Regions from separate parts of the Brevibacillus ginsengisoli genome, predicted to be linked through region 1. Evidence: riboswitches for the same ligand, from Rfam matches in the RefSeq annotation. Region 1 holds a riboswitch; the other holds the start of a gene.
The links. Region 1 has a riboswitch for cyclic di-GMP ahead of ACQCN2_RS00175 (GGDEF domain-containing protein). Riboswitches for the same ligand answer to the same signal wherever they lie in the genome.
Positions count from the first base shown of each region.

Region 2: it holds a riboswitch for cyclic di-GMP, as region 1 does, so the genes downstream of both, ACQCN2_RS22220 (universal stress protein) here and ACQCN2_RS00175 (GGDEF domain-containing protein) in region 1, are expected to answer to the same signal.

Region 1 covers NZ_JBNJQR010000001.1:26,109-32,085, reverse strand. The annotation lists gene ACQCN2_RS00185 (DoxX family protein) at 1-61, opposite strand, end outside; gene ACQCN2_RS00180 (sensor domain-containing protein) at 244-2,286, opposite strand; cyclic di-GMP riboswitch class I at 2,480-2,568, shown strand; gene ACQCN2_RS00175 (GGDEF domain-containing protein) at 2,582-3,244, shown strand; gene ACQCN2_RS00170 (TatD family hydrolase) at 3,245-4,090, opposite strand; gene ACQCN2_RS00165 (DUF1272 domain-containing protein) at 4,289-4,474, shown strand; gene ACQCN2_RS00160 (hypothetical protein) at 4,479-4,847, opposite strand; gene ACQCN2_RS00155 (HD domain-containing phosphohydrolase) at 5,307-5,977, shown strand, end outside.
Region 2 covers NZ_JBNJQR010000013.1:89,750-95,726, forward strand. The annotation lists gene ACQCN2_RS22210 (methyl-accepting chemotaxis protein) at 1-7, opposite strand, end outside; gene ACQCN2_RS22215 (PAS domain S-box protein) at 33-2,900, opposite strand; gene ACQCN2_RS22220 (universal stress protein) at 2,913-3,320, opposite strand; cyclic di-GMP riboswitch class II at 3,384-3,466, opposite strand; gene ACQCN2_RS22225 (helix-turn-helix domain-containing protein) at 3,558-4,385, opposite strand; gene ACQCN2_RS22230 (GNAT family N-acetyltransferase) at 4,531-5,397, shown strand; gene ACQCN2_RS22235 (sulfate/molybdate ABC transporter ATP-binding protein) at 5,438-5,977, opposite strand, start outside.

The DNA of each region.
Region 1 (5,977 bases):
CGTGCCCCGCGAAGGTTAAACCTACAACCAAACGAATGATTAAAAGACCTAGATTCATCATGATAATTCCTCTCCTTTATGAATGAGTGAAAAGTATTTAACTTACTTTATGTAAGTATAATAAGTTATGTTACTTACTTTTGTCAAGCTACTTTTTAAAATTTAAGTACTTGTCCAAAGGTAAGCAAAAAAGACCCGCTTCCTGCCTAAGCAAGAACGAGTCTCTTTTTTCATTGAATGATATTAGATCAATAAGAACTTGTTGGAAAACTCCATTGCCGGAATCGGTCGGCTAAACAAATACCCTTGCGCCTCTTCACAGTGATGCTCCCGCAAAAATTGCAGCTGTTCCTCGGTCTCTACGCCTTCTGCCGTCACTTTGAGATTCAGGTTGTGCGCCATAGAGATAATCGTTGCGACAATGGCCGCATCGTTGCCTCCCTGCGTAATCTCCTTCAGGAAGGATTGGTCTATCTTTAATTTGTCGATTGGCAAACGTTTGAGATAATGAAGCGAGCTGTAGCCCGTTCCAAAGTCATCCATGCCGATTTGGACCCCAAGCTGTTTTAGTTCTTGTAGGGTATTCATCGTATGACTGACATCCATCGCCATGCTCTCCGTAATCTCCAGCTCCAGATAATTCGGGTTGCACAAGCTCTCCTCCAGAATGAACTTCACCGTAGAGATGAGGTTATGCTTCATGAACTGTTTGGAAGAAAGATTCACCGCAATCGAGATCGGCTCCATCCTTCCTTCATTCCATTCTTTTAACTGGCGGCAAGCCGTCCGCATCACCCAAACGCCAATCGGTATAATTAAGCCGGTTTCCTCTGCCAACGGGATAAACTGCGCGGGTGACACGAGTCCCCATTTGGGATGGTTCCAGCGGATCAAAGCTTCCGCTCCGACGACTTTACCGGTCTTCACATGAATTTGCGGCTGATAGTACAGCTCAAATTCATGACGCTCCAACGCACGGTACAAATCGTTTTCGATAACGATTCGCTCTTGTGCTTTTTCATTCATATTGGGCTTATAGAATTGATAATGGCTTCCTTTATCCTTAATTCGATACAAGGCCGTATCCGCGTTGACCAATAGCGTCTCCGTATCGGTTCCGTCGTTCGGATAGACGGCGATTCCGATGCTGCAGGAGAGATGAAACTCATAACCCTGCTCAATCACAGGCTCTTCAATACAGTTGATGATTTTCTGCGCGATCTCACCAATCTCCTGTTCTGACTCCACATCAGATAAAAGCACGGCAAACTCATCTCCGCCAATGCGAAACAAACGATCATTTATCCCAAGGCAGCGGCTCATCCGATTGGCCAAAGAAATCAGAAGGGTATCCCCATATTGATGGCCTAAGGAGTCATTTACCTTTTTGAAGTGATCAATGTCGATAAACAAAATCGTATAGGTCTTGTTTTGATCCGTTGTCGAAATGACGATTTCATCGATTCGTTCTTTTAACGCCCGTCGGTTTGGCAAATGCGTCAATTCATCGTGAAGTGCCATAAAATTAATTCGCGCTTCTGCCAGCTTGCTATCCGTTATATCTTTAAACATAGCGATAAATCCAGTGGTATTGTTTTCATTATCAGACAACTTAGCTGTAGAAAGACTCACCCACTTCAGGAAACCATCTTTGGTCAGCCTTTGCACTTCAAGTCCCGTGAACTTTTTGTTTCGGAGCATAACATCATCGAATATTTTTGCAAATTCCTTCTTATTCTCTTGAGCGATCAGGGGATACGGTTGGTGAACAATTTCTTCTCTCTTCCAACCAAATATCTCTTCCGCCGCCGGATTCCAAATGGTGACTTTTTGATCCTGATCAAGAGTAATGACCGCGATAGGAGACGCCTCTATAACAGCCTTCAAGGCATGCGTGCTCTGCCACAAAGAGTTTTCAACTTTTCGTTTGGTGGTGATATCAGACAGTAATCCTATGTAATGGGCAACATTTCCACTTTCATCGCGAAGGGCCGTTATGATGAGATGCTCAAGATACACGTCGCCATTCTTGCGTTTGTTCCAAATCTCACCTTCCCAGCGATCTAGATTCGCAATACCCTTCCACATTTCGTTGTAAAAACCTTGATCATGCAAATCCGATTTGAGAAAACGAGGATTCTGACCAATCACTTCATCAAAAGAATAACCCGTAACATCCGTAAAAGCCGGATTGACATACGTGATGAGTCCTGATTGGTTCGTAATCATAAGGCCTTCCACTAAATGATTAAGCACTTTCTTATATAGTTGTACGTCCTGTTCCATCTTGTAAGGATCCTCCGAGGCTGAAGACTGGGGCAATATTCTGCATTTTTAATATATACTAAATTCCTATTTTGGTCATTAGAATCACTGAGAGTTTTTCTGCATTTTTTTATTAAAAAACATTTTAATAGGTATTTTATAACACATATAAGCAGTGTATAATTAGGAATATAGTCCCTAATCGAATGATATTCTTCGAAAATAGCAAACTCATCGAAAGGTGTGGACGCAAAGCTGCGGGTCTAATGGTTTTTAAAAGCCAACGACAGCCGGGTTGCCGAAAAGAGGTGTGGAAATGAAATATACGGGACGGTTCACTTTAACACTCATTTGTTTGTTTACTTTAGCTGCCTATTTTTCTAGCGACTTCCAAGCTGTAGGGATGTTTATCTACTTGATCGACATAACTTACTTGCTGGTAGCCTGGTTTCTAGGCAAACAGTATGATCGTGCCAAATACTACTCGGAACATGATGGACTGACAGGAGTTTATAACAGACGTTATTTAACCGAGATGGTCATGAAGCTCCTCAACACGATGAAAAAGCAAGACAGAGAAGTGAGCATGATCGTCGTGGACGTCAATGACTTCAAATTAATCAACGATGAATACGGTCATCTTTTTGGCGACCATGTTTTAAAAAATGTGGCCACAATCCTGAGTTGCAACCTTCCAAAAGGAAGTCTTGTCTCCAGATGGGGTGGTGACGAGTTTCTCATTGTCATTCCAGATGTGAATGAAGAAGAGACGGCTGCATCCGTCTTACAGATTCATGAGGAATTAGAGCGGCTTACCAACTTATTTCGCATAAATATTACCGCTTCTATCGGCGTCTCCGTTTATCCGCGCGACGCCAGCACTCTTGATGATCTCATTCACATGGCGGACCTTCACATGTACGATAGTAAACGCGAGTATAAAACGGTGTGCTTGCAATCCATAGAGACTCCTATGTAACTATTCTTGTCCATCCCAAGGAAGCTGATAAAATTGCTGGGTATTGGCAAAAATGGTTCTGGCCGTTTCATCGATCGAAAGCCCTTTAAGCTCAGCTATTCGTTGAATCACATCGATAACCATTCGAGGATGTGTCATCAATCCGCTAAACGGGCCTTCGAACGGCCACGGCCCATCTGTCTCAGCCATCAGTAATTCTAGCGGATATTTACTGACGAGAGCTTGAATCTCTTCTTCATAGAGAACATCCGGCGTGATAGAGACTCTGTAGCCATTACGGATCATCCGGGTAATCGTCGAATCGCTCCCTTTAAACCAGTGAAAATGAGCGGCTGACACCTGATGCTTCTCCAACAAGTCACAGGCGATATCGGCGTCTTCATAAACCGCATGCATTACTATTGGTTTATTGACTTCCTTGCTCAATTGGATGAATTGCTCTAGCAGCTGACAGTACGGCTCGATTGTAAATGCCTGTCCGGTTTGCTCCGCTTCGGTGCGCTTATAATACGGAAGCCCTACTTCCCCAATAGCTACAATCTCCTGCCGATTCGCTCGGATGAAGTCACAGATCCAGTTCAACTCCGCTTCACTCGGCAGCTCTTGTTCCGGATGATAGCCGTAAGCCGCAAAAACTTGTTTTGGAAACTGCTGCTGAAGCCGTCGCACCGTCAAGCAAGAACGCTGATTCATCGAAACGGCAATCAGTGCTTTGATTGGGCTTGTGGCCAGTCCTTTTACCAGCTGAGCTGCTTGTAGGGTCACAGCCTCAGAATTCATGTCCGTCAAATGAAACGGTTCATCATATTTATCCAAGTGAATGTGTGCGTCAATTGCTTTGATCACGTTCGCATCCTCCCAGAACAAAACCTAGTCGCATTGACCAGGTTTTGTCTTCTGTGTATGGGATGATTGTATCTTACTTTTACACGAATTCGCTAGTCTTTACTGTCCCCCGTTAGTATGAACAAACTGTCCCTTATAAAAAACTTGTAAACATGTTATATTTCTGCGGAAAACATAGAGAGAGGGCGGCTGATTATAGTGGCGTTGGAAATGAGAAAAAAATGTGAGCGTTGTAATTCTCCACTTGAGGGCAATTCACTCGCGTATATCTGTACCTACGAATGTACCTTTTGCTCTGCCTGTACGGAAGATATGAATTGCGTTTGTCCCAATTGCGGGGGAGAGTTGGTAAGAAGACCGAGGAAGCCAGCAAGTAAAAACTAGTTACTTACCTCGCAGGGCTAATTTTGTTTAATTCACCGGTTTGATCATTCACAGCGAAATAAAAATCTGACCAAGCTTCGTTCCCCTGTTCAATATCCACAACTCCGCAAATCACGGCGATATCCGCTTCTTGATGCGAAGTTAGATATTCGAATAAGAAGCCTTGGGGGCTTTGGGCAGAGAAGACCTGATTCCCCTCCAAATCAAAGCCGATCAAATATTCTGGACGATCCCAGTTGTCGCCAACTAAAGCGACAACTCTTTTTACGTTTTCATAGTACTTGGCTTCAAACACATTTTGGACTGCTGGACTAACCACTTGACCATCATAAAACCACTGCAATTCGTTAATTACTAGAATGTCAATCATCATGAGCATTCTCCTACCTGCTTTTCAGCCAGTTATCATAATCCTTGATTGGATAACCCCCAATTGCGGTGTCTCCGGCAGTTTTCCAACGAATCTTCCCTATTTATTTCATGATCATCCAACCCTAAAAATACCAAATAAAACATTTTGTTGCAATTTTTCGTAATAAAATTATTACTATCGCGATGATTCTAATGCTAAGAACAGGAGTTCAGGACTACCTCTTTTTTGTCCAACGAAGCCAAATCATACGAAAGACCCCTGCCTTTCGAACGGTTTCTATTTCAGTATGTATCCATCTAAACCGATTGCTATTTTCTGTGGTAATATTAGCTATTGACAGAATTTTTTTAATTGCAAAATTCGACTCTATCGTAATTCCGAGTAAAAACTCATAGTGTCTTCCTGGAGGTGTATGTTATGTCCATCGTAAACAGAGGCCAATTTATCGAGACCGTCCAGATGAAAAAGCTGGAGGTTTCTCTTATCAGTTCAGGTGATGGAACGGAAATCATTCACCATAAACTAGAAGCAGATGGTAAGTGGGGGTTAACTCCACAAGAAGGATGGGATGCCCTGGAGCATATAACGCTTCTTTCTGGTAAACTTCGACTCCAGACTGAGAAAGGTGAAAGAATTCTTGTTGCTGGTGATTCTTACTTTGAATGCCCTGTTACCAATTCTTTGATTTTTCATGCGGAGGAAGAAACTGAGTTCTTATATATTTCCTCTCGCCCCGTTTTTCATATATATAGCCACGCAAACAAAAAAACAATGGATCTTGCCGTCGCCATCGAAGAAAAAGATGGATACACAGCGGATCATTGCTACCGAATTGCGCAAATGTCTATGATGGTAGGCGAACAAATGGGGCTTGACCCCAATCAGTTGGTCAAACTTAATCTTTCTTCCTTCTTTCATGATGTTGGCAAGGTAAAAGTTCCATTAACCATTCTCCAGAAACCCGGCAAGTTAACCAGTGAAGAGTGGGAGATTATGAAGTTGCATACCACCTACGGAAGAGAAATTCTAGAAGAAACAAATCTTCCATTATTAAAAAAAGCAGGGGAAATTGTCGAACAACATCATGAAAGATACGATGGAAAAGGCTATCCCAAAGGCCTAACTGGTGA
Region 2 (5,977 bases), on a different contig from region 1:
TCCTCATAATATCCCCCGTTATTATCATTTTTCTATGAGATTACTACTTGATTACGTCCTTTTTGTTTTGCCTCGTACAAGTTTTTATCTGCTGTTGCGATCAGTGTCTTGGGTTGCTGTTCCGAAGTTGGTATCGTGCTCGCAATTCCACCAGAAATGGTGACATACGGACTAATGCTCGATTGATTATGGGGGAACTGAGCCGTCTCCACATTATGGCGAATTTTCTCGGCGATCATAGCAGCGGCGGCGCAATCTGTCTCTGGTAAAACTACAATAAATTCTTCCCCGCCATATCTTGCCGCAAAATCACCCGGCCGTCTTAAAGGCGCACTGATTAGCTGGGCTACCTGCTTGAGACAGTCGTCTCCCGCTTGATGGCCATAGCTATCGTTATATCCCTTAAAGAAGTCGATATCAAACATAATAATGGATAACGGCTTATTGTTTCGCAAAGCCCGATTCCATTCTTTTTGATAATTTTCATCAAAAAAACGTCGGTTAGGGATCCCTGTAAGTCCATCGACAGAAGAGATTTCTTGCAAGATTTGATTGGTGGCCGCAAGCTCCCTTTCTACTTTTATACGCTCTTCGATGTCACGCTTTAACAGCTCCTCCTGATTGTACCGTCTAATCGCTCCACCGATACTGGCAGCGGCGGCAATCAGAATCGCTTCTTCATTAATGCTCCAAACTCTTTCATTGTTGCAATCATTAAATCCGATAAAACCCCAGAAGGTATCACCTACGAAGATTGGAACAATGAGAAAGGAAAGACTCCCCTGTGATTCAAGCAATCTTGTCTCTTCCTCGGGTAGATCCTTCACTAGACCTACAATTAGCCCTCCAGAAGACAGCCGATCGTACCAACGTGAAATGCCCATTTTCTTGTAGGAGATATTTTGAAGCAGCGGATTGCTTAATTGCGGCTCAACCGAATCACGCACCCATTCATAACGGTGGCTGACCAGAAGATCATTCGTCTGTGGGTCATGATGGTTCTCATACACATAGACCCGGTCCACGTCGGCGTTCGTTCCAAGGATCGTTAAAACCTTGTGAATCGTTGCTCCGAATTCCTCAGGCATCGTCAATAAATAGTGAGCGGCATCGGCAACTCCTTTGAGGAGTCTTTCTTGTTTCTGAATCATCTCATCTGCTTGTTTGCGCTCGGTTACGTTGCGGCTGACAAGAATAATCGATTCGCATTTCCCCTGATCATCCAATATGAAGCTAATCGCTACCTCAAGCCAAATGTAATGCGATTTGGCATGGCGCAGGCGAATTTCTGTTTTGCAGGAGTTCATCGAACGCATACATCTCGTTATTTCACTTGTAAGCATCTTACGGTCATCAGGATGGATAAACTCAACAATAGACTTCCCAACTATCTCCTCTTGAGTGTAGCCAAATTCATGATTACAAGCCTGGTTGATATACTCGATGACGAACTGTTGGTCCATTTGGCAGATAACGTCCGAAGAGTGATCGGTGATTTGACGCAGTTTCTCTTCACTTGCTCGCAAAGCCGCTTCCACTTTCATACGATCAGTAATATCGCGAATAATGCACAGGACAGCTGGCTTGTTCTGATAAAGAAAAGCCATAGCCGTTACCTCAGTATCAACGACTTCTCCATTTAATCGAACCAATTTTTCATAAAGAGGTTCAACTTTTGCATGATCGTTTTGTAAGAATGCCATACGAGATCTGGCCAATTGTTGGGAATCTGGGTGAACCAACTCAATGGCAGGCTTCTCGATCAGCTCCTCCTCGTTTTTCGCGCCAAACATTTGCATCGCGGCTGGATTGACGTAGATTACTCGATTGTCACAATGAACGAGCATAGCATCTGGAGAAAACTCGACTAGCTGGCGGTACCGCTCCTCGCTCTCCTTCAATTCTCTCTCGATTTGCTTGCGATCCCGCATATCCCGAATCGTACTGGCAATGGCCACAACCTCTCCCGAACCGTTATGAACAGGCGAATAGGTCACATTCACGTTTATCAAGGTGCCATCTTTGTGTCGGCGTATCGATTCCATTGCAGTCAATTTCTCGCCTGCCATGACGCGTTGACAGTTCATCTTATACTCCTCATACAGATTAGGGAAGATAATCGGGAAGGCTTGTCCGACCAATTCTTCCTTTTTCCAGCCAAAAATCATTTCATAAGCGGTATTGACTGAGAGTAATATTCCTTCCAAATCGACAATGGCAATAGCGTCTGTTGTATGGTTAATAAAGGATTCCAACTGCTCCTTCGCTTCTCGAATCTGTTTTTGGGCTAGCAACTGTTCTGAGATGTCCTTGAAAATACAAACCGCTCCAGCTACTGCGCCATTTTTCCGTATGCAACTCACTACATATTCAACGGGAAAACTTGCCCCATTCTTGCGCAAGAAATTGTCGGTTGTCCGCAACTGTGGGATTCCCTCTTGCATGGCCTGTACAAAGGGACACTCTTCAGCCTCCCCCTCTGGATTCACGCGATAGACTAACTGATGGATTTTATGATAGAGCAGTTCTTCTCGACGAAATCCCAGCATTTTCAAAGCAGCCGGGTTAATAAATGTGATATTCCCTTGGATATCCAACCCGAAGATTCCTTCACCCGCTGCCTGTAAAATCATCTCTGTCTGATCATGCAGGTGTTTAACCTCAGCTTCAACAGACCGCTCCCTCATTCGAGCGCGCTCTTCAACGGTATCAAACTGATAGGAGTCTTCCTTATATTGCAAAATCGTTTTAATGTACTCTTCGGAAAACGACTCCTCCTCAGAAACAGTTGGAAGCGTACTAATGTCCTTGCCGCAATGGGGGCAAATCCATTTTTCCTCCTCTCTGAGACTAGACACCGAGGCTCCGAAGCAAAAGCAACACATCTTCTTGATCATCATGGCGCATCCTCCTCACTTCACGATCATGACCGGAATTTGGGATTGATTAGCAATTCCGAGGCTGACGCTTCCCAGTGACAATGTTGAATAATTGGTTAAGCTTCTGCATCCCAAAATAATCGCATCTACCGATTTTTGATTCGAGTATTCCAGAATCATCTTCGTTACCGTGCCTTCCAATACAATGCCTTCCAACTGGGCGTCCAAATCAGTGAAAAAATCCATCACTTTTTTCACTAGTTCTTCCGCCTGACGATGGACGACCTGCTTTATTTCCGGATACGTATCCATTAAAGCGGCATAGCTTGGAATTACATGAAGAACGTGGATTTCCTTGGGGATTCCCGGAAAAAAACGTTCAATAAATTCGTGAAATTTGGTTAAGAATTCTGTTCCGTCCACTGCTATTACTATTTTCATCGTTTTCACCATTCCATTAAAAGGAAGTAACAGTATACAAGTAAAATAGACCAGTTACATTTGGAATTAACTGGTCGGTTGCACTAATCGCTCCGTGTCATCCAAGTGCCCAAGATACAGATGACCGATCATCGCTCCCATTTTTCGATTTGGTAATTCTTAGTACCAATGTACCATTTTTCATTATGAAAATATAGACAGTTTCATTCAAATTCCAAATATTTTATAGCGGTCCTTTTAGCGTTGCTGTCTCATTTCCCGGCAACTCATTCCATATCTTTTTTTAAACGATCGTTGAAAAGCACTAAGACTTCCAAAACCTGCTTCAAATGCAATAGAAGTGATATCCTGTGCGGTGAATTGGACCAACCAACGCGCTTTTTTCAACCGTAGCTCCGTTAAATATTGGCTCGGCGTTGTTCCCAACTGTTTACGAAACAGTTGAATTAAATGAAATTTGGTAACTCCCGATATACGCGCCACTTGATCAAGAAAAAGCTCAGAGGTAAATTCTTCTTGAAGGTATTCCATTGCCCGCTTTAAGGCAGGATGGTAAAGAGCAGATCCCGCTTGCCGTTGCTCTACTCGATCGCGATGGTTTCTGTGCGTCCCCTCTTGGACGAGTAACAACTGTTTGACCAACTGATACTCCAGCTCTTCTAACATAAACGGGATAGATGTCATCTGCATGGTCTCTAAGAAGGCACGTTGAGCCAGTTGATAGAAATCTCGGTTGCACCCTTCTCCCCATTTATCCAACTGGAATCGATTAGCGGATACCCCCCATTGTTCCTCCAGTATTTGCGCCATATATGTTTGTTTGATTCCAAGCACCATGATTTTGGCAGGTTTTTCATCGGTATAATGCCTGTGCTCGTCATCTGGAGACACGACTAACCGATTCTTCGTACTTAAGCGGCGAATTTCCTGATTACACTGAATAGATGGTGTACCTGCTAGCGGAATACTCATTTGATAGCAATCTCCATGGCCATGCAATACATCGGAGGAGTGGGGTTCCAGATGAAATATTCGCAGCCCGCTAAAGTTCATTTCCAGTACCATTTCCACGCTCGGCACCCCCTCAATATTTGCCGCGTTGTCATCTCAATTATTGCGGTATGTACTAGTACGAAAATTTGTATAATAAACATATTTCATTATACTTTAGTTAGTCTTTGAAAAGATATCGTGCAAAAAGGGTGATCGAATGATAAACAATGGTTTGGTAAAAAAACAAGGGTTAACCAAAGAAGAGCTGGAGCAGATAGAGCAATTGGCGGCGCTTTGTGACCAAGCGGAAAATATTCAACTCAAACTAAATCGGGACATGCTGCGCAACCGTCCCACTAATGAAACCAATGATTTTCTCTACTACGAGGATAATCAACTTGTTGGATTCTTAGGAATCTACTCCTTCCGTTCTACAGAGGCTGAAGTAAGTGGAATGGTTCACCCTGATTATCGCAGGAAGGGTATCTTCCGCTCACTCCTCCAAGAAGCGATTGATGAGTGTAAACAACGAGAGATTCCCAAGATTATTTTTATCGTTCACAACCGTTCCCAATCAGGAAAACAGTTGATGGGATCCTTGAATGTGCCCTACTCGTTCTCCGAATATTGGATGGAGTATCAGGCTGGAAGCGAAGGTGTTGCGGTTACAGGAGATATTGAATTGCGCAAGGCGACAGAAGCAGATCGAGACACGGTTATTCACCTGAACGTTACCGGATTCTCCATGACGGAAGAAGATTCCCGCGACTATGTAGATTCTACGCTAAGTTCCAAATCCGATCGTACCTATATTGCTTCATTAAACGGAGAACCAATCGCCAAAATCTGCATCCAATTGGAAGGCGGCAATGGTTTTATCTTCGGCTTCTGCGTCACTCCTGAGCTGCGAGGGCGTGGATATGGACGTCAGATTCTTCAGCAAACCATCGATCTGTTGCTCCTTCAACAACCAAAGCGAATTGCGTTGGAAGTGGCCGTCGAGAACAAGAATGCCCTAACACTCTATCAATCCTGTGGCTTCACGGAAACTGGCGCCAATGATTATTACGAACTAATTCTATAAAAATCACCCCCCTTATCCCGAAAGTTAAGGGGGGTGAACTTTAGCTATGGGCATTGGCTGTATAGAAGGGAATATTGGTTTGTTCCGCAATTACCGTCGTAACTTGATTGGTGGCTTGAAACATACGCAAGTTCTTGATCGTTGCGTACACCTTATCGTGAATTTTTAAACCCAATTCCTTGTAGCGTTCATGACTGATTTCGACCTCAAATAAAACTTCACTATCCACACGCTTGCACTCCAGACGAATGGTCGGCCCGATCGGATAAATATGCTGAATGGTGGCTTCAAAGGAGTTCTTACTCACCGGGATCCGGGACAGATCGATTTCATGCGGTCGGACGTACCCGATCGCCGCTGATCCAGTGTCGCTGGTTGGCTTGAAGCTCTCTCCATTAAAGCGATTTACACGTCCCAAAAAACTGTAGACGAATGGGTTCGCCGGGTAGTGGTAGATTTCCTCGGGAGAGCCGACCTGTTCAATTTTGCCCTGGTTCATAATGACAACCCGATCCGCCATCTCCAAGGCTTCCTCTTGATCATGCGTCACGAACACAGTTGTGATGTGAAGCTTATCATG